2 regions of the Streptomyces spongiicola genome follow, and region 2 is predicted to be linked to the other one. Evidence: riboswitches for the same ligand, from Rfam matches in the RefSeq annotation. Region 2 holds a riboswitch; the other holds the start of a gene.

What was found. Region 2 has a riboswitch for S-adenosylmethionine ahead of thrC (threonine synthase). Riboswitches for the same ligand answer to the same signal wherever they lie in the genome.
Positions count from the first base shown of each region.
Region 1: another riboswitch for S-adenosylmethionine. It lies ahead of DDQ41_RS03405 (aminotransferase class V-fold PLP-dependent enzyme); the one in region 2 lies ahead of thrC (threonine synthase).

Region 1 covers NZ_CP029254.1:802,896-817,125, reverse strand. Annotated here, with positions in the region: gene ctaC (aa3-type cytochrome oxidase subunit II) at 1-853, shown strand, start outside; gene ctaD (aa3-type cytochrome oxidase subunit I) at 850-2,592, shown strand; gene DDQ41_RS03445 (cytochrome c oxidase subunit 4) at 2,589-2,987, shown strand; gene DDQ41_RS03440 (L,D-transpeptidase) at 3,119-4,372, shown strand; gene DDQ41_RS03435 (response regulator transcription factor) at 4,397-4,795, opposite strand; gene ctaE (aa3-type cytochrome oxidase subunit III) at 4,983-5,603, shown strand; gene qcrC (cytochrome bc1 complex diheme cytochrome c subunit) at 5,669-6,478, shown strand; gene qcrA (cytochrome bc1 complex Rieske iron-sulfur subunit) at 6,475-7,524, shown strand; gene qcrB (cytochrome bc1 complex cytochrome b subunit) at 7,521-9,143, shown strand; gene trpD (anthranilate phosphoribosyltransferase) at 9,296-10,381, shown strand; SAM riboswitch class IV at 10,486-10,603, shown strand; gene DDQ41_RS03405 (aminotransferase class V-fold PLP-dependent enzyme) at 10,883-12,553, shown strand; gene DDQ41_RS03400 (Lrp/AsnC family transcriptional regulator) at 12,940-13,221, opposite strand; gene DDQ41_RS03395 (rhomboid family intramembrane serine protease) at 13,218-13,943, opposite strand; gene DDQ41_RS03390 (hypothetical protein) at 14,070-14,230, shown strand, end outside.
Region 2 covers NZ_CP029254.1:3,178,048-3,192,277, reverse strand. Annotated here, with positions in the region: gene DDQ41_RS13915 (1-phosphofructokinase family hexose kinase) at 1-251, opposite strand, end outside; gene nagA (N-acetylglucosamine-6-phosphate deacetylase) at 384-1,520, opposite strand; gene DDQ41_RS13905 (ROK family protein) at 1,520-2,470, opposite strand; gene DDQ41_RS13900 (DUF3263 domain-containing protein) at 3,002-3,268, shown strand; gene otsB (trehalose-phosphatase) at 3,330-4,181, shown strand; gene DDQ41_RS13890 (alpha,alpha-trehalose-phosphate synthase (UDP-forming)) at 4,393-5,916, opposite strand; gene DDQ41_RS13885 (DUF11 domain-containing protein) at 6,477-7,421, opposite strand; gene DDQ41_RS13880 (glucosyl-3-phosphoglycerate synthase) at 7,587-8,546, opposite strand; SAM riboswitch class I at 8,665-8,811, shown strand; gene thrC (threonine synthase) at 8,829-10,121, shown strand; gene DDQ41_RS13870 (MoaD/ThiS family protein) at 10,118-10,393, shown strand; gene DDQ41_RS13865 (cold-shock protein) at 10,835-11,038, shown strand; gene groL (chaperonin GroEL) at 11,748-13,370, shown strand; gene DDQ41_RS13855 (ATP-binding SpoIIE family protein phosphatase) at 13,603-14,230, opposite strand, start outside.

The DNA of each region.
Region 1 (14,230 bases), 2.4 Mb from region 2:
CTTCCCCCGCCTCGGTATGCCCACCCCCGTCACGGAGGAGGCTCCCCGGATCCTCTCCCTCTGGCAGGGCTCGTGGGCGGCCGCCCTCGCCGTGGGCGTGCTGGTGTGGGGTCTGATCCTGTGGAGCGTCATCTTCCACCGGCGCAGCCGGACCAAGGTCGAGGTTCCCCCGCAGACCCGGTACAACATGCCCATCGAGGCGCTGTACACCGTGGTCCCGCTCATCATCGTCTCGGTGCTGTTCTACTTCACCGCACGTGACGAGTCGAAGCTGCTGGCTCTCTCCGACAAGCCCGCCCACACCGTCAACGTGGTCGGCTACCAGTGGAGCTGGGGCTTCAACTACCTGGAGGACGTGGACGGGAACCCGGCCACCGGCGACGCCGCGGCCCAGAAGGAACTGAACGCGATTCCGGACAGGTACACCAACGACTTCCCGGAGGGTGCCGAGGGCGTCTACGACGCCGGCATCCCGGGCACCCGGAACCCGCAGACCGGCAACCCCGGCCCCACGCTGTGGCTGCCGAAGGGCGAGAAGGTCCGCTTCATCCTCACGTCCAGGGACGTCATCCACTCCTTCTGGGTGGTCCCCTTCCTGTTCAAGCAGGACGTCATCCCGGGTCACACCAACGTCTTCGAGGTCACTCCGAACCAGGAGGGCACCTTCCTCGGCAAGTGCGCCGAACTCTGCGGTGTCGACCACTCCCGGATGCTCTTCAACGTCAAGGTCGTCTCCCCGGAGCGCTACCAGCAGCACCTCAAGGAGCTGGCCGAGAAGGGGCAGACCGGCTTCATCCCGTCGGGCATCGCGCAGTCTGACCCGGCCCGGAATGCGGAGAAGAACCAACTGTGAGCATCCTCAACGAACCCCAGGGTGCCGCGGCGGAAGACGCCTCGCGTACCGACGCGTACGAGAACGAGCTCCCCGTCCGGCGCCGGCGGCCCGGCAACGTGGTCGTCAAGTGGCTCACCACCACCGACCACAAGACGATCGGCACGCTCTACCTGGTGACCTCGTTCTTCTTCTTCTGCATCGGCGGCGTCATGGCGCTCTTCATGCGCGCCGAGCTGGCCCGTCCGGGCACGCAGATCATGTCGAACGAGCAGTTCAACCAGGCGTTCACGATGCACGGCACCGTGATGCTGCTGATGTTCGCGACGCCGCTGTTCGCCGGATTCGCCAACTGGATCATGCCGCTGCAGATCGGCGCTCCCGACGTGGCGTTCCCGCGGCTGAACATGTTCGCCTACTGGCTGTACCTCTTCGGCTCGCTCATCGCGGTGGGCGGCTTCCTCACCCCCAACGGCGCTGCCGACTTCGGCTGGTTCGCCTACTCGCCGCTCTCGGACGCGGTCCGGTCGCCGGGCGTCGGCGCCGACCTGTGGATCATGGGTCTGACGTTCTCCGGCTTCGGTACGATCCTCGGCTCGGTCAACTTCATCACCACCATCATCTGCATGCGCGCCCCGGGCATGACGATGTTCCGCATGCCGATCTTCACCTGGAACGTGCTGCTGACCGGTGTGCTGGTCCTGCTGGCCTTCCCGGTACTGGCCGCGGCCCTGTTCGCGCTGGAGGCCGACCGCAAGTTCGGCAGCCACATCTTCGACGCCTCCAACGGCGGCGCGCTGCTGTGGCAGCACCTCTTCTGGTTCTTCGGCCATCCCGAGGTGTACATCATCGCGCTGCCGTTCTTCGGCATCGTCTCGGAGGTCATCCCGGTCTTCAGCCGCAAGCCGATGTTCGGCTACATCGGCCTGGTGGCCGCGACCATCGCGATCGCGGGCCTGTCGGTGACGGTGTGGGCGCACCACATGTACGTCACCGGAGGGGTGCTACTGCCGTTCTTCTCCTTCATGACGTTCCTCATCGCGGTACCGACCGGCGTGAAGTTCTTCAACTGGATCGGCACCATGTGGAAGGGCTCGCTGTCGTTCGAGACGCCGATGCTCTGGACGATCGGCTTCCTGATCACCTTCACCTTCGGCGGTCTGACCGGTGTCATCCTGGCCTCGCCCCCGATGGACTTCCACGTCTCCGACTCCTACTTCGTCGTGGCGCACTTCCACTACGTCGTCTTCGGCACCGTGGTCTTCGCGATGTTCGCCGGATTCCACTTCTGGTGGCCCAAGTTCACCGGCAAGATGCTGGACGAGCGACTCGGCAAGATGACCTTCTGGACGCTGTTCGTCGGCTTCCACGGCACCTTCCTGGTCCAGCACTGGCTGGGCGCCGAGGGCATGCCCCGCCGCTACGCCGACTACCTGGCCGCCGACGGCTTCACCGCGCTGAACACCGTCTCCACCATCAGCTCGTTCCTGCTCGGCCTGTCGATCCTCCCGTTCTGCTACAACGTGTGGAAGACCGCCAAGTACGGCGAGAAGGTCGAGGTGGACGACCCGTGGGGCTACGGCCGCTCGCTCGAGTGGGCGACGTCCTGCCCGCCGCCGCGGCACAACTTCCTCACCCTGCCGCGGATCCGCTCAGAATCCCCGGCCTTCGATCTGCACCACCCGGAGATCGCGGCTCTCGACCAGCTCGACCACGCCGGTCACGGTGCCGTCACCGCTGACAAGGAGGCCGGCAAGTGAAGATCCAAGGCAGGATGTTCATCTGGCTGAGCGTCTTCATCCTCGCCATGGCCGTCCTCTACGGCGTGTGGTCGAAGGAGCCGGCGGGTACGACGGCACTGTTCCTGGCGTTCGGCCTGAGCATCATGATCGGCTACTACCTGGCCTTCACGGCCCGGCGGGTCGACGCGATGGCGCAGGACGACAAGGAGGCCGACGTCGCGGACGAGGCCGGTGAGGTCGGCTTCTTCTCGCCGCACAGCTGGCAGCCGCTCTCGCTCGCGGCCGGCGGCGCACTGGCCTTCCTGTCCGTCGCGATGGGCTGGTGGATCATGTACTTCTCGGCTCCGCTGATCCTGGTCGGCATCTTCGGCTGGGTCTTCGAGTACTACCGCGGAGAGAACCAGAACCAGTAGCGGTGAGGTGGCGGCGACGCCGCCCACCACCGCGCAGGGGCCCGGACACTGACCCGAAAGGGTGGTGTCCGGGCCCCTCGTTTGCAGTCTTCCGGCGCGCCGCCGCGGGGGTTCCTCCATAGCGTGTGCTCATGAACGACACGCCGCGCAAGCGCACCGTAGCGAGCTGCACCGTGCTCGCCCTGGCCCTCGGGGCGGGGACGACCGGGTGCGGCGGCCAGGACAGCCACCCGTTGTCGGCGCGGCCGTACGACGCGGCGCGTCAGGTCGCCTTCAACGCGCCGCCCTCCGGCACCAAGGCGGACCCGGACAAGCCCCTCGTGGTCACCGCCAAGGGCAAGGACGGCCGGATCACGGACGTCACCGCCGTCGACACCGCCGGCCGCTACCTGGCGGGCGAGCTGTCCGCGGACGGCGCGAGATGGAGTTCCACGGCCCCTCTCGCGGCCGGCACGCGCTACACCGTCCGCGTCGCCACGGAGAACGGCGGCGGCGCCCCCGGCCTGCGCACCCTCACCTTCGAGACGGCCTCGCCGAAGCGCCTCCTCGGCATCGAGCTGGGACCGAAGGCGGGCACCTACGGGGTGGGGCAGCCGGTCACCGCGGAACTCAGCAGCCCCGTGTCGGCCACGGCGGACCGGGCGGCGGTCGAACGCTCCCTCAAGGTCACCTCGGACCCGGCGGTCGAGGGCGCCTGGCACTGGGTGGACGACAAGAAGCTGCACTACCGCCCGAAGGAGTACTGGCCCGCCGGCGCCTCCGTCGAGGTGCGCAGCACCCTGGACGGTGTGAAGGTCGGCGACCGGCTGTACGGCGGCCCCGCCAAGCCCCTGAAGCTGACGATCGGCGACCGTGTGGAGGCCGTCACCGACGCGTCCACCCACCGGATGACGGTCAAGCGCAACGGAGAAGTGATCAACACCATTCCGGTGACCACCGGCAAGCCGGGCTTCTCCACCCGCAACGGCGTCAAGGTGGTGCTCGGCAAGGAGTACTTCGTCCGTATGCGCGGTACCAGCATCGGCATCCCGGTCGGCAGCGCCGAGTCCTACGACCTGCCCGTCTACTACGCGACCCGGGTCACCTGGAGCGGCGAGTACGTCCACGCCGCCCCCTGGTCGGTCGGCTCCCAGGGGTACGCGAACGTCAGCCACGGCTGCACCGGCATGTCGACCGCGCACGCGGCCTGGTTCTTCAGGAACGTGCGCGAGGGCGACATCGTCGAGGTCGTCAACAGCCTCGGTGCGCCGATGGACCCGTTCGGGAACGGCTTCGGCGACTGGAACCTCGACTGGGACGAGTGGCGCACCGGCAGCGCACTGCTCCAGGGGACCCGGGACGGCGCCGCCGGCACGGGCGGCGCACGGCTGCGGCCCCGGGTCTGAGCGTGCGGGGCGGGCCCCGCGGTGTCAGGCCGCGGCCCGCCCCCGGCGCAGCAGCCCGGCCAGCGCGCCCGCGAACTCCACCGGCTCGACCGGGAGCGTCACCGCGGCGTCCGCACGGCTCCAGGTGGCCAGCCAGGCGTCCTGCGGGCGCCCCATGAGCACCAGCACCGGCGGGCAGTCGAAGACCTCGTCCTTGATCTGCCGGCACACGCCCATGCCGCCCGCGGGCACCGCCTCGCCGTCCAGCACGCACACGTCGATCCCGCCCCCGTCCAGCTTCTCGAGGACCGCGGGCAGGGTCGCGCACTCGACGAACTCGACCGCGGGAGCGTCGGCGGCCGGGCGGCGGCCCGTGGCGAGCCGCACCTGTTCGCGGGTGCCGGAGTTGTCGCTGTACACCAGCACCGTGGCGGTCGACTGCATCGTTCCTCCGGTTCGTCGGGGAGATCGGGGCTGCACCGATGGGCCGGATGCTACTCCTCACCGGGCCCGCCCAGTACCGCCGGTACCGGCTCGGTGACTGCTTTTGCTGGGCCGTTCGGGCTGGAGGAGGCCCACTGACACACCGAACGGCACCCCCGGAGTGAGGGCTGGATAAGCGACCGACATAATGTCGGTCGTGGCGACAGCAACGACAGTAGAAACCGGGCACGCGCACCCGTCGGTCAATCGGCCGAACCTCACCAGCGTCGGAACCATCATCTGGTTGAGTTCCGAGCTGATGTTCTTCGCGGCCCTCTTCGCGATGTACTTCACCCTGCGATCAGTGATGGGTGCCGACTACTGGGCGGAGCAGGCATCTGCCCTGAACTTCCCCTTCGCGGCGACCAACACCACGATCCTGGTGCTCTCCTCCCTCACCTGCCAGCTCGGCGTCTTCGCCGCCGAGCGCGGTGACGTGAAGAAGCTCCGCACGTGGTTCGTGATCACGTTCGTGATGGGTGCGATCTTCATCGGCGGCCAGGTGTTCGAGTACACCGAGCTGGTCAAGCACCAGGGCCTCTCGCTCTCGTCGGACCCGTACGGCTCGGTCTTCTACCTGACCACCGGCTTCCACGGCCTGCACGTGACGGGCGGTCTCATCGCCTTCCTGCTCGTTCTCGGCAGGACGTACGCGGCCCGGAGGTTCACCCACGAGCAGGCGACCGCGGCCATCGTCGTGTCCTACTACTGGCACTTCGTCGATGTCGTCTGGATCGGCCTCTTCGCCACGATCTACATGATCAAGTAGCCGGGCCCGTACCCGCACACCTTCCAGAAGCACCGACGCAGAAGATCCTGACACCGGGGTAATCCGTGAAAAAGCTCTCCGCACGACGACGCCATCCGCTGGCGGCGTTCGTCGTCCTACTCCTCGCGCTGGCGGCCACCGGGGGGCTGTACGCCGCGTTCGCACCCGCGGACAAGGCGCAGGCCGATGAAACCGCCCAGTCCCTCGCCATCGAGGAGGGCAAGAAGCTCTACACCGTCGGCTGCGCCAGCTGCCACGGAACCGGCGGTCAGGGTACGTCCGACGGCCCGTCCCTGGTCGGCGTCGGATCCGCCGCCGTGGACTTCCAGGTCGGCACCGGCCGGATGCCCGCCCAGCAGCCGGGCGCGCAGATGCCGAAGAAGCCGGTGATCTACAGCCAGGCCGAGATCGACCAGCTCGCGGCGTACGTCGCCTCCCTGGGCCCGGGCCCGGTCACGCCGACCGAGTCGCAGTACAACCCCGAGGGTGCCGACATCGCCAACGGCGGCGTGCTGTTCCGCACCAACTGCGCCCAGTGCCACAACTTCACGGGTGAGGGCGGCGCGCTGACGGACGGCAAGTACGCCCCCAACCTCAGGGGAGTGAGCGCGAAGCACCTGTACGAGGCCATGCAGACCGGCCCGCAGAACATGCCGTCCTTCCCCGACACGACGATGCCGGAGCAGGAGAAGCGCGACATCATCGCGTACGTCCAGAGCGTCAACAGCGGCGACACGCCCACCCCGGGCGGACTGAGCCTCGGTGGGCTCGGCCCCGTCAGCGAGGGACTGTTCGCCTGGGTGTTCGGGATGGGCGCGCTGATCGCCACCGCCATCTGGGTCGCGGCCCACACCGCTAAGGCCAAGAAGTCATGAGTAGCCAAGACATTCCCGAAGAGTCCCCGTCCTCCGAGCAGGACCACGCACACGGCGCCGTGGCGGTGAAGGAACCCTTCGCCGACCCGGGCCTCCCGGCCCACCGGCCGCGGGTCCAGGACATCGACGAGCGGGCCGCCCGGCGGTCCGAGCGCACGGTCGCCCTGCTGTTCACCGTGTCGATGCTGTCGACGGTCGCGTTCATCGCGTCGTACGTCGTCTTCCCGGTCGACAAGATCGTCTACATCTGGCCGTTCGGCCATGTCAGCGCCCTGAACTTCGCGCTGGGCACGACCCTCGGTCTGGCCCTGTTCTGCATCGGCGCGGGCGCGGTCCACTGGGCCCGCACCCTGATGTCCGACGAGGAGCGGGTGGACGAGCGCCACCCGATCGAGGCCCCGCCCGAGGTCAGGGCCAAGGTGATGGCCGACTTCGCCGCGGGCGCGGAGGAGTCCGGCTTCGGCCGGCGCAAGCTGATCCGCAACACCCTCTTCGGCGCGCTCGCCATGGTGCCGCTCTCCGGTGTGATGCTGCTGCGCGACCTCGGCCCGCTGCCGGAGGACAAGCTCCGCCACACCCTGTGGGCCAAGGGCAAGCAGCTCATCAACATGAACACCAACGAGCCGCTGCGTCCCGAGGACGTCTCCGTGGGCTCGCTGACCTTCGCCATGCCCGAGGGCCTCAGCGAGCACGACCACAGCTTCCAGACCGAGATCGCCAAGGCCGCCCTGATGATCGTCCGGATCCAGCCGGAGGACATCAAGGACCGGCGCGAACTCGAGTGGTCCCACGAGGGCATCGTCGCCTTCTCGAAGATCTGCACCCACGTGGGGTGTCCGATCTCCCTGTACGAGCAGCAGACGCACCATGTGCTGTGCCCGTGCCACCAGTCCACCTTCGACCTCTCCGACGGCGCCCGCGTCATCTTCGGCCCGGCCGGCCACGCCCTCCCGCAGCTGCGGATCGGTGTGAATGACGAAGGATTCCTCGAGGCGCTCGGCGACTTCGACGAGCCCGTCGGTCCCTCTTTCTGGGAGCGCGGATGAGCACTGCGAACGACAAGCGGAAGGCTCCGGCCGGCGAGCGCGTCGCCGACTGGGCCGACGGCCGGCTGGGGATCTACTCCCTGGCCAAGGCCAACATGCGCAAGATCTTCCCGGACCACTGGTCCTTCATGCTGGGCGAGGTCGCGCTCTACAGCTTCATCATCATCATCCTCACGGGTGTGTATCTGACGCTGTTCTTCCACCCGTCGATGAACGAGGTGGAGTACCACGGCAGTTACGTCCCGATGCAGGGCGTGCTGATGTCGGAGGCGTACGCCTCGACCCTGGACATCAGCTTCGACGTCCGCGGCGGTCTGCTGATCCGGCAGATCCACCACTGGGCGGCGCTGATCTTCCTCGCGGCCATGATGGTCCACATGATGCGCGTCTTCTTCACGGGCGCGTTCCGCAAGCCGCGCGAGATCAACTGGCTGTTCGGGTTCCTGCTGTTCGTCCTGGGCATGTTCACCGGCTTCACCGGCTACTCGCTCCCGGACGACCTGCTCTCCGGCACCGGTGTCCGGTTCATGCAGGGCGCGATCCTGTCCGTCCCGATCGTCGGCACGTATCTGTCGATGTTCCTGTTCGGCGGGGAGTTCCCCGGCGGCGACATCGTGGCCCGGTTCTACTCGATCCACATCCTGCTGCTGCCGGGCATCATGCTCGGTCTGCTCGTGGCGCACCTGATCCTGGTCTTCTACCACAAGCACACGCAGTTCGCGGGCCCCGGCCGGACCAACAAGAACGTCGTCGGCATGCCGCTGCTGCCGATCTACATGGCCAAGGCGGGCGGCTTCTTCTTCCTGGTCTTCGGCATCATCACGGTCATCTCGGCGATCGCCACGATCAACCCGATCTGGGCGCTCGGCCCCTACCGGCCGGACCAGGTGTCGACCAACGCGCAACCCGACTGGTACATGGGCTTCTCCGAGGGCCTGATCCGCGTCATGCCGGGCTGGGAGGTCAACCTGTGGGGCCACACCCTGGTCCTGGGCGTCTTCATCCCGCTGGTGATCTTCCCGCTGGTGCTGGCGTCGATCGCGGTGTACCCGTTCATCGAGTCCTGGGTCACCGGGGACAAGCGCGAGCACCACATCCTCGACCGCCCGCGCAACGCCCCGACCCGCACCGCCTTCGGAGTGGCCTGGCTGACGTGGTACTTCATCCTGCTGGTCGGCGGCGGAAACGACCTCTGGGCCACCCACTTCAGCCTGTCCATCAACGCCATCACCTGGTTCGTCCGGATCTTCTTCTTCGCCGGACCGGTCCTGGCCTTCATCATCACCAAGCGGATCTGCATGGGCCTCCAGCGGCGGGACAGGGACAAGGTGCTGCACGGACGCGAGTCCGGCATCATCAAGCGCCTGCCGCACGGTGAGTTCGTCGAGGTCCACGAGCCGCTGACGCAGGAGGCCCTGCACACGCTCACCTCCCACTACCAGTACACCCCGGTCGAGGTCGGCCCGACGGTCGACGAGAACGGCGTGGAGCGGAAGGTGTCGCGCACCGAGCGGCTCCGGGCGCGTCTCAGCAAGGCGTACTACGGCAGGGACAACCAGGTCGCGAAGCCGACCGTCGAGGAGTACAAGGAGATCACCAGCGGCCACGGCCACCACTGATCCCCCGCGCTGATCGCGGCGACCGCCACCGCCGGGCCTCCCGGCGACCGCCGCACCAAGAGCCCCGTCCATCCCCCGGACGGGGCTCTTCGCCGTGCCGCGGGCCGATAGGGTGGGAGGCATCCCCATCCGCACCGGACCCAGGAGGGACCATGAGCGCTGTGACCCCCGCAGACGGGAGTGCCCCCGGCGAGGCGCGATCCACCGCGGCGGCCCTGTCCTGGCCCGCGGTGCTCGACTCCCTGCTGAGCGGGCGCGACCAGGGCGCGGAGGCGACGGCCTGGGCCATGGACCGGATCCTGCGGGGCGAGGCGACCGACGCGCAGATCGCCGGGTTCGCGGTGGCGCTGCGCGCCAAGGGCGAGACCGTCGAGGAGATCTCCGGGCTCGTGCGCACGATGTACGAGCACGCCCGGACGATCGAGGTGCCCGGGGCGACGGTCGACATCGTCGGCACCGGCGGCGACGGCGCCAGGACCGTGAACATCTCCACCATGTCCGCGATCGTCGTGGCCGGCACGGGCGCGAAGGTGGTCAAGCACGGCAACCGGGCCGCGTCCAGCGCGAGCGGGGCGTCGGACGTCCTGGAGAAGCTCGGCGTCAATCTGGAGCTGGCGCCCGAGCGGGTCGCGGCGGTCGCCGGCGAGGCGGGGATCACCTTCTGCTTCGCGGTGAGGTTCCATCCGGCGCTGAGGCACGTCGCCGCGGCCCGCGGGGAACTCGGCATCCGCACGACGTTCAACTTCCTCGGCCCGCTGACCAACCCCGCCCGGGTGAGGGCTCAGGCCACGGGTGTGGCGGACGCCCGGATGGCCCCGATCATGGCCGGTGTGCTCGCCGCACGCGGATCCAGCGCGCTGGTCTTCCGCGGCGACGACGGCCTGGACGAGCTGACGACCACCGCGACCTCGCGGGTGTGGGTCGTCCGGGACGGCGCCGTGCGCGAGGAGTCCTTCGACCCCCGGGACGTCGGCGTCGAACTGGTCCCGGTCGAGGCGCTGCGCGGCGCGGACGCCTCGTACAACGCCGATGTCGCCCGCCGGCTCCTCGCCGGGGAGGGCGGGCCGGTACGGGACGCGGTCCTGCTGAACTCGGCTGCGGCGCTCGCCGCGCTCGGGAACGGCGAGGGCGGTCTGGTCGAGCAGATCAGGGCCGGCATGGCCCGGGCCGCGGAGTCCATCGACTCCGGCGCGGCCAGGCGCGCTTTGGACCGGTGGGTGGCGGCGAGCCACGCGTGAGGCGCGGCGGGCGCGGGGCGGGCGCGGCGGGCGCGGGGCGGGCGCGGTCCGGATGGCGGACCGCGCCTTGCGCACCGGGCACCCTGTGGCAGGATGCCTCCCAAGGTCATGAGTGACAGCGACGACGGCCCCGGCCCGCTGTCCGGCAACCCTCCGTCCGTGGCGGGGTGCCCCGGGTGAAGACCAGGCCGCAGGCAGCGAGGTCTGCGGCAAGCGCGGACCCCGCGGACATCGGTGAATGTCGCATCCCTGGGGTCCTGGTCCTCGAGGGAGCCTTCTCGTGAGCAAGCGAATGCGTTAGGCCACGTCCGTGAGCGCCGCCCGCCCGACGGGCGGACGGACCAGCGGACACGGCCCCGGGCCGTCGGCCCTCGCCCCCCTCCGTACGCCGCCAGGCGTGCGTCGAGGCAACACCCGTACGCGGAGCGGCCGCCCCGTGCCGCCGTCGCGCCGTGCGGGTTCCCCACGCCAGCTCGCCCCCGACCGCCGGGAGACACCGCCATGTCCGTGCGCCTCCGCACCACCGCCACCCCTGCCTCCGCCTGTGTCCCTGCCCGTGTCCCTGCCTGCGACTGCAACGCTGCTCCTGCCGGCACCGGTGCTCGTGCCTGCGCCTGCGTCTGCGTCTCTACCGGTACCGGTGCTCCTGCCTGTGCCTGTGCCTGTGCCTGTGTCCCTGCCTGCGCCGGTGCCTGTGTCCCTGCCTGCGCCGGCACGGGTTCGGCCGCGCCGGCGCGAACCGCCGCCGCGGACACCGCCGCCGGGGATGCGCCCTGCTGCGGCGCCCCGCTGCCGGTCCTCGGCCGGGACGTCACCGTCCCGCTCGTGACCGGCGGTGAAGTCACCTACGCGGCACTCGACTACGCGGCCAGCGCCCCGGCCCTGCAACGGGTGTGGGACGACGTCGCCGCGTACGCCCCGTACTACGGCAGCGTCCACCGCGGCGCCGGGTACCTCTCGCAGCTGTCCACCGACCTGTTCGAGAGCAGCAGGGCCACCGTCCACGCGTTCCTCGACTGCCGCGAGGACGACCAGGTCGTGTTCACCCGGTCGACGACCGACTCGCTGAACCTGCTGGCCGGTGCGCTCCCCGGCGGCTGCGAGGTCTTCGTCTTCGAGACCGAGCACCACGCCTCCCTGCTGCCCTGGACGGACGCGCGTGTGACGTACCTGGACGCCCCGCGCACCCCGCAGCAGGCGGTCAGGGCGCTGGAGTCGGCGCTCTCCGGCCGGGACCTCGGTGCCCCCGCCCTGGTCTGTGTGACCGGTGCGTCCAATGTGACCGGCGAGCTGTGGCCGGTCCGCGAGCTGGCGGCCGTCTCGCACGCCCACGGCGCGCGTATCGTGCTGGACGCCGCCCAGCTCGCCCCGCACCACCCCGTCTCCGTCCGGAAGCTGGGGGTCGACTGGGTCGCCTTCTCGGGCCACAAGCTCTACGCGCCGTTCGGATCGGGTGTGCTCGCCGGGCGGGCGGACTGGCTCCGGGACGCCGAGCCCTACCTTGCGGGCGGCGGCGCCTCGCGGAAGGTCTCCCGCCGCGCCGGCGGCGGCGTGGACGTCGAGTGGCACACCACCGCCGCCCGCCACGAGGCCGGTTCCCCGAACGTCATCGGCGTCTATGCCATCGCCTCCGCGTGCAGGGCGCTGACGGAGGCCGGGTTCGACGCCCTCGTCGACCGCGAGCGGCACCTCGTCGAGAAGGTCCTCGCCGGGCTGGCCGAGGTACCCGGGGTCAGGGTGCTGTCGCTGTTCGGCGGCGGCACGCCGTCGGCTTCCGGCGGGCGGACCCCCGCCCGGGTCGGTGTCGTCTCCTTCGTCGTGGAGGGCTGGAACAGCTCGCACCTCGCCGCCGCGCTGTCGGCCGAGTACGGCATCGGTGTGCGCGACGGGCTCTTCTGCGCCCACCCGCTGGTGCGGACGCTGCTGGGCGGCGATCCGCAGCAGCCCGGCGAGTGCGGCGCCCCGGAGGGCGAGCGGGGCGAGCGGGGCGAGACCGGGGTCCGCCCGGCGGAGGGCGCGGGGGCGCCGCTCAACGCGATCCGGGTCAGCTTCGGCGCCGGTACGCCGGACGAGCACGTCGAGCGGTTCGTCCGCGCGGTCGGGGAGTTGGTGCGCGACGGCGCGCGGTGGAGCTACCGCACCGAGGACGGGCGCTGCGTGCCCGCGGTGTGAGAGGTGCGGACCGGGGCGGGGCGCCCGGCCGGCGGATCCGCCGGCGCACCGGCCCGCGCATCCGCCCGCGCATCCGCCGTCGGGGCAGGTCCCGCCGCATGCGGCCGAGGGGCCGGGGAGCAGCGGCCGGGGGCCCGCCCCACTCCGGCCGGGCGGCCGGGGAGCGGCGCTGGCGGCAGACGAGCCCGCAGGCGCCCGCCCGGCCCGGGGGCCCTGGGAGTACCGGCAGGACCAGCGCAGGGCGAGTCCGCAGGCGCCCGCCCGGCCCCGACACCGGTCGCGCACCCGGCGCACCCGGCGCGCCCCGCGCGGGACGGGCCGGGACAGTGCCGGGACCGCGCCGGGACGGCGCCCGGCGGCGCTCCCGGGCCTGGCCGTGTCCGGCCCTACGCGTCGAGCCCGATCGCGAAGGCCGCCTCCAGGTCGTGCTGGGAGTACGTGCGGAACGCGACATGCGTGTCGGTCGCCTCGACGCCCGGGATCTTGCTGATCCGGCCCGGGATGACATCCGCGAGGTCGTCGTGCTTCGCGACCCGGACCATCGCGATCAGGTCGTAGGTGCCGGTGACCGAGAAGACCTCGCTGACGCTGTCCAGCGCCGCGATCGACTCGGCGATCTCGGGGATGCGGTCCACGCTGGTCTTGATGAGCACGATCGCGGTGATCACGGCTGTCCTTCTCCCTCGGTGGCCGCTGTCTGGGCCTTCACTCTAGCGGCCTGCCGGAAGCGGCCCCATGCGTAGAGGAAGCCGATCCCGAAGCCCACCAGATGCGCCAGATACGCCACCCCCGGGCCCGAGGAGGAGTTCTGCGCCTCCGCCAGCCACTGCAGCACGAACCAGAAGACCAGCACGATCCAGGCGGGGAAGCGCAGCGGCAGGAAGAACAGGAACGGATAGAGGCTTGTCACCCGCGTCCTCGGGAAGAGGCAGAGAAAGGCGCCCAGCACGGCCGAGATGGCTCCGGACGCCCCGACGAGCGTGTGGCCGGACTCCGCGTTGGCCGCCGCGTACGCGAGGAGCGCCAGATAACCGCAGACCAGGTAGAAGAGGGCGAACTCCAGACGGCCCATGCGCTCCTCGACCATGGCGCCGAAGACGTGGAGGAAGAGCATGTTGCCGAGCAGATGCAGCCAGCTGCCGTGCACGAACAGCGCGGTCAGCGGGGTGAGCAGGGTCCTCGGGGAGCCCTCCAGCAGCTCGTTCGGGATCACGCCCCAGCGCTCGAAGTGGGCGGTCTGGGCGGTGAGCAGGGTGCCTCCGGTGCCGTACGACGTGCTGAGCCCGGAGACCGGGCCGACGAGGAACAGGAGGCAGCACAGGCCGATCGCTCCGTAGGTCACCACCGGGCCGGTCGCCGCGCCCCGTACCGCCTTCCACCGATCGATCATGCTCAGAGCATGGCGCACCGGGACGGGAGCGGGCAGACCGCCTCGCCGTGTCACCGCGGACCCGTGAGGTCGTAGGGTTGCGGGCAGTAGGCGCCAGGACACGCACGAGGAGACGAGGACGGCTCGATGACGACGGTACCCATGCCGACGGACGCCACCCGGTGGCGCTGCACCCTGTGCGGCAACCTCACCCGGTTCGACGTGACCCGGTCCTCCAAGGCCGTCGAGTATGTGCATCTGGATCTCGCGGGGGAGCCCAAGGTGGAGGAACGCGAGGTGCTGAGTGA
Region 2 (14,230 bases):
GCGATCGGCACGAGCGCGTCGCGCACGGGGAGCCCGGCGAGCCGGTCGCGCAGGGTCTCGCCGTTGGGACCGCCCGCGAGGCCGGTGACGACCGCCTCGTGGCCGAGTGCCCCGAGCACCCGGGCGACGTTCACTCCCTTGCCGCCGGGGCGCTCGTCGACCTCGAAGACCCGGTGGGAACCCTGTGGGACGAGGGCGGGAACGCGGTAGGTCAGATCGATGGCGGTGTTCAGCGTGACCGTGAGGATCACCGTGACACCCCCTGAGCATGCGTTCGCCTTCGCCGGACGGGTCCTGATCATGCCAAAGAACCGGGTGGTTGGCCCAGCCCCCCGTAGGCCAACCGCCCCGGCCCGCCGCACTGCGGCCGCACCACGGCCGCGCTACGGCTCGACCACCCACGCGCCCTTGCGCATCACGCCCCTGAGTGTGAAGTCGGCGCCGAGCACCACGAGATCGGCGTCCTTGCCGGCCTCGATGGAGCCGACCCTGTCGTGGAGGCCCAGCAGCCGGGCCGGGTTCGTGGAGATCGCCCGGACGATGTCCTCGACGGGCAGCGCGTCGACGGTCGCGGCCCTCCGGAAGGCGGTGTCCAGCGTGAGCGTGGACCCGGCGATCGAGCCGCCCTCCACGAGCCGGGCGACACCCTCGCTGACCTCGACCGCCAGGGGCCCCAGACGGTAGACGCCGTCGCCGAAGCCCGCCGCGTCCATGGCGTCCGTGATGAACGCGACCCGTGCGGCGCCCGCGTGGCGGAACGCCAGCTCCAGGGCGGCCGGGTGCAGATGCGTACCGTCGTTGATCAGTTCGACGGTGACCCGCTCGTCCTCCAGCAGCGCGGCGATCGGCCCGGGAGCCCGGTGGCCGAGGACGGGCATGGCGTTGAAGAGGTGCGTGGCGACCGTGGCGCCCGCGTCGATCGCTTCGACGGTCTGCTCGTAGGTGGCGTCGGTGTGGCCGACCGCGGCGATCACGCCGTGCTCGGCGAGCAGCCGCACGGACTCCATACCGCCGGGCAGTTCGGGGGCGAGGGTGACCATCTTCGCGGTGCCGCGGGCGGCGTCGAGCAGTTTGCGGACCTCCGCCGGGTCGGGGGCGCGCAGCAGTTCCCCGCTGTGCGCGCCCTTGCGGCAGGGCGAGATGAACGGGCCCTCGAAGTGGATGCCGGCCAGGTCGCCCTGCTCCACCAGCTCGGAGAGGAACCCGGCGCGGTGGGTGAGGAAGTCCATCTCACCGGTCACGGTGGAGGCGACCATCGTGGTGGTGCCGTGCCCGTGGTGGGTGCGCACGCCGGTGAGCACGTCCTCGGCCGTGCCGGAGGTGAACGAGGCCCCTCCGCCGCCGTGGTTGTGCATGTCCACGAAGCCGGGGACCAGCCAGTGGCCGGACAGGTCGACGGAGGGCGCGTCGGCCGGGGCGTGCCCGCCGATCCTGGTCCCCTCGACGGTCACCCGCCCGTTCTCGGCGACCCCGGTGGGCAGCACCACCCGGGCGCCCGCGAGAACCATCCGGTCGGCCATCAGCCGGTTACCTCCGTGGTGAGTGAGTCGGACGCGGCGAGCAGGTCCCAGGCGAGGAGGCCGGCGCCGAGGCAGCCGGCGGTGTCCCCGAGGGCCGCCGGGACGATCGAGGGCGGCTGCTGGAAGGTGATGCGCGCCTCCACCGCGGCCCGCAGCGGTGCGAACAGGGTCTCCCCAGCCTCCGCGAGACCGCCCCCGACGATCAGCGTGCCGGGGTCCAGCAGGGTGAGTGCGGTCACCAGCCCGTCGGCGAGGGCGTCGACGGCTTCCCGCCAGACGCGTGCGGCCGCCTCGTCGCCGGAGTCGACCGCCTTCGCGCAGTCGGCGGCGTCCGCCTCCGGGTCGCCGCTGGCGGCCGCCCAGGCGCGGGAGACGGCGGAGGCGGAGGCCAGCGTCTCCAGACAGCCGCGCCGGCCGCAGCCGCACTCCGGACCGCCGGGGCGGACGACGACATGGCCGATCTCGCCGGCGCAGCCGTGCGCGCCCTCCTCGATCGTGCCGCCGATGCCGATGGCCCCGGCGATGCCCGTGCCGAGCGGGACGAACAGGAACCGGTCCGCGCCGCGGCCCGCCCCGACGCGGCCCTCGGCGAGCCCGCCGGTGCGGACGTCGTGGCCGAGGGCGACCGGCACCCCGCCGAGCCGTTCGGCGAGCAGCGCACGCAGGGGGACGTCGCGCCAGCCGAGGTTGGCCGCGTAGACGGCGACGCCGTTCGCGGTGTCGACGATGCCGGGCACCGCGACGCCGGCCGCTGCGGGGCCCTCGCCGTACCGCCGCTCGCCGTGGGCGCGCAGTTCGGCGGCGAAGCCGAGGATGGCCTCGACGACGGCCTCCGGCCCGTGCTCCCGGCCGGTCGCCCGGCGGGAACCGTGCAGCACGCTGCCGTCCGCCCCGACGAGGGCGGCCTTCATTCCGGTGCCGCCCACATCGAGGGCGATGACGTGTCTCACGCGTACAGTCTCGCCGCCGGGCCGGAAAAGGTCTAGTCCACTATTCGGGGTGTTGCGCGTCGGGCCGCGGCGGTGACCGGTTCGTTTCGCCATTGCGTCCCGAGTGCGGGTGGAGTGCCCGCGCAGTGCCCGCGCAGTGCCCTCGCAGTGCGGGCGGAGTGCGGGTGGAGTGCGGGTGGGGTGTGGGTGGAGTGCGCCCGGAGTGCGCGTGGAGTGCGCGTGGGGTGCGCGTGGGGTGCGGGCGCGGTCCGGTTGTGCGCCGGTCGGCCTCCCGGTGGTCCCCGGTGATCTCTGGGTGGGCCCGGGGGACGGGCGCGCGGGTGCGTTCCCCGGGTGGTCCCGCGGTGGCCCCGGCAGGCCGGGTAGGTCGTCGGGTGGGTCGGGTAGGTCGTCGGGTGGGTCGGGTGCGCGGGTGTGGTCGTCCGGCTCGGGTGGGCGCGCGGGCGTGCGCCCGGCGTGGAGTGGCTTGGCCGGAACCATCCGCCGGCCGGGCGGCGCCGCACTGTCCGGGGGGACGGTTATGTTGCTGATATGACCGACGACCTCGACGACCTCGACGATCACTCCGGGCGCGGCGACCTCTCCGGGCGCGACCGTGCCGTGCTCGCGTTCGAGCGGGCGCCGTGGGCCGGGCCCGGTGCCAAGGAACGTGCGATACGCGAGGATCTCGGCATCTCCCCCACCCGCTACTACCAACTCCTCAACGCGCTCCTGGACGACCCGCGCGCGCTCGCCCACGACCCCGTGACGGTGAACCGTCTGCGGCGCGTCCGGGAAAGGCACCGGTCGCTCCGGTGATGCGCCGGGGAGATCGCCGCGCGCCGTAGCTGAGCGGGGCCCGCGTCGATAGGGTCGGGACATGGGCAGCTACTCGCACGCACTGCCGGAACCGACCACCGCCGCCGGCCGTGAGGGGCTCGCCGCGGTTCTCGAACGGCCGTCCGAGAGTGTGGTCGCGCTGGACTTCGACGGGACGCTGGCGGAGATCGTCCCGGATCCCGAGCAGGCGAGGGCGCACCCCGCGACGGTTCCCGCACTGGCCCGGCTGGCGCCGCGGGTGCGGGCCGTCGTCGTGGTCACCGGAAGGCCGGCCGGGGTCGCCGTCCGGTACGGCGGGTTCGCCGGTGTCGCAGGGCTTGAGCGCCTCGTCGTCCTGGGGCACTACGGCGCGGAGCGGTGGGACGCCGTCAGCGGCAGCGTCCGGGCCCAGCCGGAGCACCCCGGCGTCGCCGCGGTACGGGCCGAGCTGCCCGGCCTCCTCGACTCGATGGGCGTCTGGCGCGGCACGTGGATCGAGGAGAAGGGCCGCGCGGTCGCCGTGCACACCCGCCGTGCCGAGGACCCGCAGTCCGCTTTCGAGGCGCTGCGCGAGCCGATGGCCGAGCTGGCCGGGCGTCACGGGCTGATCGTCGAACCGGGCCGCCTCGTTCTCGAGGTGCGCCCGCCGGGCGTCGACAAGGGCATTGCGCTCGCCGAGTACGTTCGCGAGGTGAACGCCTCCACGGTCGTCTACGCGGGCGACGACCTCGGTGATCTGGCCGCCTTCGCCGCCGTGGACAAGCTCCGCTCGGACGGGGTGCCCGGACTTCTCCTCAGCAGCGGCGGCGAGGTGCCCGAACTCGTCGAGCGCGCCGACCTCCCGCTGCCCGGCCCGGCCGCCGTCGTGGCCTTCCTCTCCGCGCTGGCGGACCGCGTCGAGCACCGCCCCTGAGGTCTGTCCCCCGTTGCCGCGGCCACGGCTTCCCGCTACGGCGGTCGCGGGCTTCGGGGTCGTGGCGGTCGGGCCGAGGCCCTGGCGGTCGCGGCCCTGGCGGTCGCGGTCGTCGTGGTCGCGGTCGTCGTGGTCGTCGTAGGCAGGGCTGTTCGTCGCCGTTCGTTGCGACACGCCGCGCCCCGGGGCTCCGGCCCGGGCCCGCCCCGTGTCAGCCCGCCTCCGTGACGCCCTCGTCCAGCGCCTCCAGCGCGCGCAACTGGTCGAGGAACCACTGCTGCGGTGGAAGCGCGGTCGCCGCGGCCGCCAGGCGCTTGCCGCGCTCCGCACGCTCGGCGTCCGGCATGGACAGCGCCTGGTGGAGGGCGTCGGCCGTGCCGGTCACGTCGTACGGGTTCACCACCAGCGCGTCGTCGCCGAGTTCCGCGTACGCCCCCGCCTCGCGCGACAGCACCAGCGCGCAGCCGGCCTCCGAGACGACCGGAATCTCCTTGGCGACGAGGTTCATCCCGTCGCGGATGGGGTTCACCAGGGCGACGTCGGCCATCCGGTAGGCCGCCAGCGAGCGGGCGAAGTCGTCCTTGACGTGCAGGAGCACCGGGGTCCAGTCGGGCGTACCGTAGCGGGCGTTGATCTCCTCGGCGACCCGCGAGACCTCGGCCGTGTAGTCGCGGTAGACGGCGAGGTCCTGGCGCGAGGGATAGGCGAAGGCGATGTGCACGACCCGCTCGCGCCACTCCGGGTGCTCGTCCAGCAGGGTGCGGTACGCCAGCAGTCCGCGCACGATGTTCTTCGACAGTTCGGTGCGGTCCACCCGCACGATCGTCTTCCGGCGGCCCGGGCCGCGGCCGTCGCCGCCGATCTGCTCGCGCAGCGCGGCCAAGCGCTCGTCCACGTCCGTCCGCCGCGAGCGCTCCCGCAGGAAGTCCGCGTCGGCGCCGAGGCCGTGCACCCCGAGTTCGGTCCGCCGCCTGCGGTGCCCCCGCAGCCGGTACTCGAGGCTCGGCGGTCCGTCCTTTGGCCAGTGCGGGTCCACATCGTGGTCGACCAGCACCCGGCGGCAGCAGTTCTGGAACGCGCCGAGCCAGCGCTGGGTCAGGAAGCCAAGCCGGTTGGCCCCGAGCATCCCGAGGAGCAACTGCTCGGCGATGTCGTCCGGGAGCATCCGGAAGTACTCCGGCGGTGCCCACGGCGTGTGCGAGAAGTGGCCGATTCGCAGGTCGGGACGCAGGTCCCGGAGCATGCCCGGCACGAGGGCGAGGTGGTAGTCCTGGACCAGCACGGCCGCAGCCGGGGCCGCCGACTCGGCCAGGGCCTGCGCGAACGCCTGGTTGTACGCCTCGTAGGCCACCCACTGGCGGCGGAACTCGGCGTCGAAGACGGGCTCCAGCGGTGTCTGGTACAGCATGTGGTGGACGAACCACAGCACCGAGTTCGCGATGCCGTTGTACGCGTCGGAGTGCACGGCGGCGTCGATGTCCAGCATCCGTACGCCCGGTTCGCCGATGCCGCGCCGCACCGCCTCGCGGTCCCCGTCGCCGAGTGCGGAGCACACCCACAGGGCGTCCGTCTCGGGGCCGATGGCCGACAGCCCGGACACCAGCCCGCCGCCGCCGCGCCTGGCGTCGAGCGTCCCGTCCTCCCGGAAGACGTAGGAGACGGGGCCCCGGTTGGAGGCGACGAGAACTCGTGCGGCGTGCTCGTGCTCGTGCTCGTGCTCGTGCTCAGAGACCATGTCGCGAACCTAGCCCTTCCTGGAACCGCTCAAACGTACGGCCGGAGCCGGTGGCCGGAGACCGCCGTTCCGCGACCTCTCTGCCGTTGCACAGCCGGGATACGGTGCCGCTGTGCCGCTGTGCCGCTGTGCCGCTGTGCCGCTGTGCCGCTGTGCCGTAGTGCCGTAGTGCCGCCGTGTCCGCCGGACCGGGATCGCTGCGCCCCGGCGACGGCCGAAGCACGGCGACGGCGGGACCCGGCCTCGGTGCCGGGCCCGGACGCTCGTCCCGCACCGGTGCCCTGTCGCCGTGTGCCCGCCCGGACCACGGTCCGGGGCCTTCGGATGCCGGTCCGGGCCATCGGACGCCGGTGCGGGAAGCGCGGTCCCGGAACCCGCCGTGCCGCCCGCCCGGATCAGGGACCGGTGGTCCTGGGCGGTTGGGCGGCTGCCCCGGCGAGGGACCACCGGCCACCGGATGCCCGATGCCGGCCGTCGGGTGCCGGCCACCGGATGTCGGCCACCGGCGCCCGGCACCCGTCGGATGCCTCCGGCCCCGGGCCGGCCGTGCGCTCACCCGGTCAATGGTTCCGCCGGTCGCGCGTCGCCGCGAGTGCGATCGCGCCGGCGGCCGAGAGCGCCAGGGCCATCCCGCCCAGCAGCCAGAGCCGCTCGCTGTCATGGCCTGCCGCGGCGATCTGGCCCACGGTCCCCTCCCCACCGTCGTGGCCCGGGGTACCGGTGCGCCCGGCGCCCGCCGCGCTGCCGGGGGCGCCTGGGGCGGGCGGTACACCCGCCTCCCTGCCGCCGGCGTCCTTCCCGGCGTCCTCCGCGGCCGGCTCGTCCAGTCCGTCCTCGTGCCCCTGCTCAAGGCTGTGGTCGTGGCTCTCCTCGTCGCCGAAGCCGGTCCGGGGGGCTCCGAGTTCCCCGACCTCCTCGGCCACCGGGGCCGCCGAGCACCGGGCGTCCCTGGTGCCGGCCGCGCAGTTGGACCGCGGGGACTGGACCTCCAGGCCGCCGCCGAGCCGGCCGTCGCCGCCGTCGCCCCCGTCCTCGCCGCCGACGGTGACCGAGTAGGTGACGGTCGCCGACATCCCGGCCGGGAGGGCACCCGAGTACGAGAGCACGGGCTCCTCGTACGCGACCCGGCCGCGGGTGGCCCGGGCGTTGCGGTCGTAGACGGCGTCGTCGAGGGTGCCGCCGAGGTCGTCGGTGAAGCGTACGTCGGGGAGGTCCCGCCCGCCGTTGTTGGTCGCCGTGATGGTGAAGGTGAGGGTGTCCCCACGGGCGACCCTCTGCGCCGACGCCGTCTTGGTGACCTCAAGGTCGGGGGTCGGCGCCGACCGGGCGGGAGCCGCCGGCGCGAAGCCCGTCGTGGCGGTCGCGGCCCCCGCGGCGACCGCCAGGGCCCCGAGGAGCCGGGGCCGATTGCCTCTGCTGCGCCCGCGGATCCTCGTCCGGTCCCGGCCGGGCACGGCCCGATCCGGACGGGAGAGCCGTGCGCCCTCTGATCTCACATTGCCCATAAGTCTGAAATGTAGACAATCATCCCGGCTGGGCCGTGTTACGCCGCGCCCGTGTCGCACCGCGCCGCGCCCGTGCTGCGTCGTGCTCGTGCTCGTGCTCGTGCTCGTGTCACGCCGCTCCTCCGCTCCTGCGCTCCTCCGCTCCTGCGCTCCTCCGCTCCTCCGCTACGCCGCGCCCGTGTTGCGCCGTCCCGCCCGGGCCGCGTACTCGGGGACGTCCCTCATCGGTGGCCGCTCCTCCGTGTCCACCGCGTGCGTTCGCGGGACGAACCCGTCCTCGGCGCGCTCGAACTGGGTCAGCGCCGGGCGGACCAGGTGTCCACGCGAGAGGCGCAGCTGGGCGGTGCGGTAGATCGCCGCCGCCATCCGGCCCAGCGCCTGGCCGTCCTGGTGGCGGTGCCGCCGTACGCCCACGTCCACCTGCGCCAGCGCGTCCAGGCCCACCGTGTGCAGCGCGTCCACCAGCAGGCCCAGCTCCACCCCGTAGCCGACCGGGAACGGCAGCCGCTCCAGGAGCGAGCGGCGCGCCGCGTACTCCCCGCCGAGCGGCTGGACGAACCCCGCGAGCTGCGGCCAGTGCAGATTGAGCAGCGGTCGCGCCACCAGTTCGGTCACCCTGCCGCCCTGGCCGGGCGTGTCGCCGAGCGGCCGGTCGTACATCGCCTTGACGAACTGCACCTCGGGGTCGGTCAGCAGCGGGCCGACGATCCCGGAGACGAAGCCGGCGGAGAACTCCTTCAGGTCGGCGTCGACGAAGCAGACGACGTCGCCGGTGGTCGCCAGCAGGGAGCGCCACAGCACCTCGCCCTTGCCCGGTACGGCCGGGACGCGCGGGAGTACGGAGTCCCGGTGCACCACCCGGGCGCCGGCCCGGGCCGCCGACTCGGCGGTGCGGTCCGTCGACCCCGAGTCGACGACGACCAGCTCGTCGACGAGCGGTACCGCGCCGGTCATCAGTTCGCGCCGGATCGCGGTGACGATCTCGCCGACCGTCGCCTCCTCGTTCAGCGCGGGGAGCACCACGCTGACCGTGGTGCCCTGCTTGGCGGACAGCAGCCGGTCCAGTGGGCGGTCGGCCACCGACCAGGACCGCCGGGCCAGCCAGCGCTCCACCTCTTCCAGCACATGATCTCCATCTCGCGGATCGGACGGTCGTCTCAAGCGTCCGGGGGTTCGGTTACAGTCTTGAACAACGCGGACCGCCGATGCATGTCGGGGTCGCCACGCGGACACAACCGAATACCGCTCATCCAGAGGGGCAGAGGGACACGGCCCGTTGAAGCCCCGGCAACCCTCCAGCCGATCTCGTCGCGCGTCGCGGCCGAGGCTCACGGCTAGGGAAGGTGCCAATTCCGTCTCGCGGCGAGGTGCGCCGCGGGGAAGATGAGGAGAAAGGGCCTCGCCTCCATGGCTGTGCAGACCGTCGCCACCACTTCCGATTCTGCCGACACCGTCGACCTGGGTCCCGCCTCCGGGCTCTCCTGCCGCGAATGCGGTGAACGTTTCGCCCTCGGTCCGATCTTCGCCTGTGAGGCGTGTTTCGGGCCGCTCGAGGTCGTGTACGACCTGCCGGGCGGCGACCCCGAGGAACTGCGCAAGCGGATCGAGAGCGGTCCGGACAACATCTGGCGCTACGCGCCGCTGCTGCCCGTGCCCGCGGACGTGGCGGACAAGCCGAATCTGAACCCGGGCTTCACCAGGCTCGTCCGGGCCGACAACCTCGCCCGTGAGTTCGGCGTCACCGGCGGCCTCTGGGTCAAGGACGACTCCGGGAACCCCACGCACTCCTTCAAGGACCGGGTCGTGGCCCAGGCGATCGAGGCCGCCCGCGCCTTCGGTTTCACGACGCTCTCCTGCTCCTCCACGGGCAACCTGGCCGGCGCGGTCGGCGCCGCGGCCGCCCGTGCCGGCTTCCGTTCCTGCGTGTTCATCCCGCACGACCTGGAGCAGGGCAAGGTCGTGATGGCCGCCGTCTACGGTGGCGAGCTGGTCGGCATCGAGGGCAACTACGACGACGTCAACCGCTTCTGCTCCGAACTCATCGGCGACCCGGCGGGCGAGGGGTGGGGCTTCGTCAACGTCAATCTCCGCCCGTACTACGCCGAGGGTTCCAAGACGCTGGCGTACGAGATCTGCGAGCAGCTCGGCTGGCGGCTGCCGGATCAGATCGTCATCCCCATCGCCTCCGGCTCCCAGCTCACCAAGATCGACAAGGGGCTCCAGGAGCTGGTCGGGCTGGGCCTGGTGGAGGACCGGCCCTACCGGATCTTCGGCGCCCAGGCCGAGGGCTGCTCCCCCGTGTCCGCGGCCTTCAAGGCCGGCCACGACGTGGTCAGGCCGCAGAAGCCGGACACCATCGCCAAGTCCCTGGCGATCGGCAACCCGGCGGACGGCCCCTATGTGCTGGACATCTGCCGGCGCACCGGCGGCGCGGTGGAGGACGTCACCGACGAGGAGATCGTGGACGCGATCAAGCTGCTGGCCCGCACCGAGGGCATCTTCACCGAGACCGCGGGCGGCACGACCCTCGGCGTGGCGAAGAAGCTGATCGAGGCCGGGGTGATCGACCCGGCCCTCACCACGGTGGTCGTCAACACGGGTGACGGCCTCAAGACCCTCGACGCGGTGGCCCCGACCACGGGTATGTCCGCAGTCATCCGCCCCAACCTGGACTCCTTCCGAGAGGCTGGCCTCGTATGAGCGTCAACGTCCGCATCCCCACCATCCTCCGCACCTACACCGGCGGGCGGGCCGAGGTCCCGGCCGAGGGCGCAACCCTCGCCGAGGTCATCGCCGACCTGGAGAAGAACCACACGGGCATCGCGGCCCGGGTCCTGGACGACCAGGGCAGGCTCCGCCGTTTCGTGAACGTGTACGTCAACGACGACGACGTGCGCTTCGAGCAGGGCCTGGAGACGGCGACCCCGGACGGCGTCGGCGTGTCGATCATCCCCGCGGTGGCCGGCGGCTGACCGTCACCCAGAGTCAGCAGAAGAGCCCCCTCCGCAAGCTCTGCGGAGGGGGCGTTTCTGTAGGGTTGAGCGCGATAGAGTTGGGGAAGCCCCCTCCGCCGCGTGTGCCAGGCGCATATGAGAACGCCTTCTTGCACGACGAGAAACAGCCAAAGTATTCGAGCATTGTGCGCGTTAAGTGCGCTTTGCCCGGCCCGACTTGCCCGGGAATGCTCGCATTTCTCTTGAATCGTCCTTTCAGCCCTGCCCGGAATTCTCGTCCGATTGACCTGTTGCAGACGGCAGTTGGACAGATACATTCAGCCGCGGTCGACGCGTTCCGGCGCACTCCCATGGGGTCGTCCCCATGCCCCTCCGGGCACAGGGAAACCGCAGGGTGAGGTCTGACCCGGGTCCGCGAAGTGCGGTCCTGTGCAAGGGCCAGTAATAGGGGAGTTAGGCATGGCTCAGGGCACCGTCAAGTGGTTCAACGCGGAGAAGGGGTATGGCTTCATCGCGGTCGACGGTGGTGCGGATGTTTTCGTCCACTACAGCGCGATCCAGATGGACGGGTACCGCACCCTGGAGGAGGGGCAGCGAGTCGAGTTCGAGATCTCGCAGGGCCAGAAGGGGCCGCAGGCGGACATGGTCCGCGTAGCCGGCTGAGCGCCGACTGACTGCAGCAAAGTGACGGAGGGTCCGTGCCGGCGGCACGGACCCTCCGCCGTGCGTGGGCCGTCCGCCGTGCGTGCCCCCGCCAGGCACCGCGGCGCCGCGCCCGGCGGGGGCGCGGGGGCGCGGGCGCTTGGGCGTGCCCGGGGCTGGACGCGAGGCTTCCTGCCGGGGTGCCGTGCTCCGGGTGCCGCGCTCGGGGTGCCGTGCTCGGGGTGCCGTGCTCCGAGTGCCGCGTTCGGGGTGTGGTGCTCTGCGAGGGATGGGGCGCTCTGCGTCGGGGTGGCCGCGGCGCCCCGTGCCGGGAGCGGACGGGGCGTCCCCGGCCTGGACGGGTACGGCGGCGTGTGCGGGGACGGGGGAGGTTCGGCGTGCCCGGAGGCCGGCGCCGTGCCGTGCCGTGCCGTGCCGTGCCCGGGGCGGACGCGGCGCCCCGGGCTCTGGGTGGACGCGCCGGTGCGCCCCCGGGCGGACGTGGTACGGCCTCCGGGCGGGAGCCCGAGTCGCGGTCGCGTCTTGCACTCGCCGGGTCCGAGTGCTAATCATTGGCGTTAGCACTCTACGAGTGAGAGTGACAACGAAGGACCGGGTCGGTGAGGTCCGCAGGCCGGGTGGGGCAAGGAACCACAAGGCACGCAGGCCGTCCGTCGCGGGCACCAGCGCGGTCCGGAGCATCCACCCCAGTCCGGGAGGACCACTTCACATGGCCAAGATCATCGCGTTCGACGAGGAGGCACGGCGCGGTCTCGAGCGCGGGATGAACCAGCTCGCCGACGCCGTCAAGGTCACCCTTGGCCCCAAGGGCCGGAACGTCGTCCTCGAGAAGAAGTGGGGCGCCCCCACGATCACCAACGACGGTGTCTCCATCGCCAAGGAGATCGAGCTCGAGGACCCGTACGAGAAGATCGGCGCCGAGCTGGTCAAGGAAGTCGCCAAGAAGACGGACGACGTCGCCGGCGACGGTACGACCACCGCGACCGTCCTCGCCCAGGCGCTGGTCCGCGAGGGCCTGCGCAACGTGGCGGCCGGCGCCAACCCGATGGCCCTGAAGCGCGGTATCGAGAAGGCCGTCGAGGCCGTCTCCGGCGCGCTGCTCGACCAGGCCAAGGAGGTCGAGACCAAGGAGCAGATCGCTTCCACCGCCTCCATCTCCGCCGCCGACACCCAGATCGGCGAGCTCATCGCCGAGGCGATGGACAAGGTCGGCAAGGAAGGCGTCATCACCGTCGAGGAGTCCCAGACCTTCGGTCTGGAGCTGGAACTCACCGAGGGTATGCGCTTCGACAAGGGCTACATCTCGGCCTACTTCGCGACCGACATGGAGCGCATGGAGGCCGCCCTCGAGGACCCGTACATCCTCATCTTCAACGGCAAGGTCTCCTCGGTGAAGGACCTGCTCCCGCTGCTGGAGAAGGTCATGCAGTCGGGCAAGCCGCTGCTGATCATCGCCGAGGACGTCGAGGGCGAGGCCCTGTCGACCCTGGTCGTCAACAAGATCCGCGGCACCTTCAAGTCCGTCGCCGTCAAGGCCCCGGGCTTCGGCGACCGCCGCAAGGCCATGCTCGGCGACATCGCCATCCTCACCGGTGGCACGGTCGTCTCCGAGGAGGTCGGCCTCAAGCTCGAGAACGCGGGCCTGGACCTGCTGGGCCGCGCGCGCAAGGTCGTCATCACCAAGGACGAGACCACGATCGTCGACGGTGCCGGTGAGAGCGACCAGGTCCAGGGCCGGGTCAACCAGATCCGCGCCGAGATCGAGAACTCCGACTCGGACTACGACCGCGAGAAGCTCCAGGAGCGCCTCGCGAAGCTGGCCGGCGGCGTGGCCGTCATCAAGGCCGGTGCCGCGACCGAGGTCGAGCTCAAGGAGCGCAAGCACCGCATCGAGGACGCCGTCCGCAACGCCAAGGCGGCCGTCGAGGAGGGCATCGTCGCCGGTGGTGGCGTGGCCCTGCTCCAGGCCGCCCAGGTCTTCGAGAAGCTCGAGCTCGACGGTGACGAGGCCACCGGTGCCGCCGCTGTGAAGCTGGCCCTGGAGGCCCCGCTGAAGCAGATCGCCGTCAACGCCGGCCTCGAGGGCGGCGTCGTGGTGGAGAAGGTGCGCAACCTGACCCCGGGCCACGGCCTGAACGCCGCGACCGGCGAGTACGTCGACCTCGTCGCCGAGGGCATCATCGACCCGGCCAAGGTGACCCGCTCCGCGCTCCAGAACGCCGCGTCGATCGCCGCGCTCTTCCTCACCACCGAGGCCGTCATCGCCGACAAGCCGGAGAAGGCCGCCGCGGCCGCTCCGGGCGGCATGCCGGGCGGTGACATGGACTTCTGATCGACCCTGAGGTTGATCGACCGTCCTTAACCGAGGGCGGCACCCCCACTCCCGGGGGTGCCGCCCTCGGCTTTTCGGCTTCCGCCCGAGCGCGTGCGGGCCGTTTCGGGTGTGCGTACGGACCGGCTCGGGTGTCCGGGGTTGTGGCCTGCGGGTGTGCGTACGGAACCGGCCGGGTGTGCGGGCCGGTTCGGGTGTGCGTACGGTTCGGGTCGGGTACGCGGGAGCGTCCTCAGACCCGCTCCAGACGCAGCGTGAACCACGTCGTCTTGCCGTCGTCCGCCGGCCGCACGCCCCAGCCGCCCGCCAGTGACTCGACGAGGATCAGGCCCCGGCCCGACTCGTCGTCGGGACCCGCCGGCCGGATCCGCGGCGGATGGTGGCTGTGGTCGCTCACCTCGACGGTGAGTTCGGTGCTGTTGCGCCGCACCTGGAGGCTCACCGGACCCTGCCCGTGCCGGACGGCGTTGGTGACCACCTCGGACACCAGCAGCCCGGCGTCGTCGGCGACCTGGGAGCAGCCCCAGGCGGCCAGGGACTCGGCGAGGAACGCCCGCGCCCGGGACACCGACGCCGGGGCGGCCGGCAGTACCGTCGCCGCCGAGGCCAGCGGGGCCGCCGGCAACTGGGCCAGGAGCAGCGTCACATCGTCGTGGTGGTGCTCGGTGGCGGGCAGGACCGATCTCAGCACGTCGTCCACCACCGTCTCGAGGTCGTGTGCCGAGGCGAACGCGAGGTCGAGAGCGTCGATGAGCGCGTCGAGCTGCTCCTCGATGTCTCCCGCCGGTGTCTCTATCAGGCCGTCGGTGAAGAGGACCAGGCTCGACCCCGGGGCGATGGCCACCGTCGCCTCCTGGTGG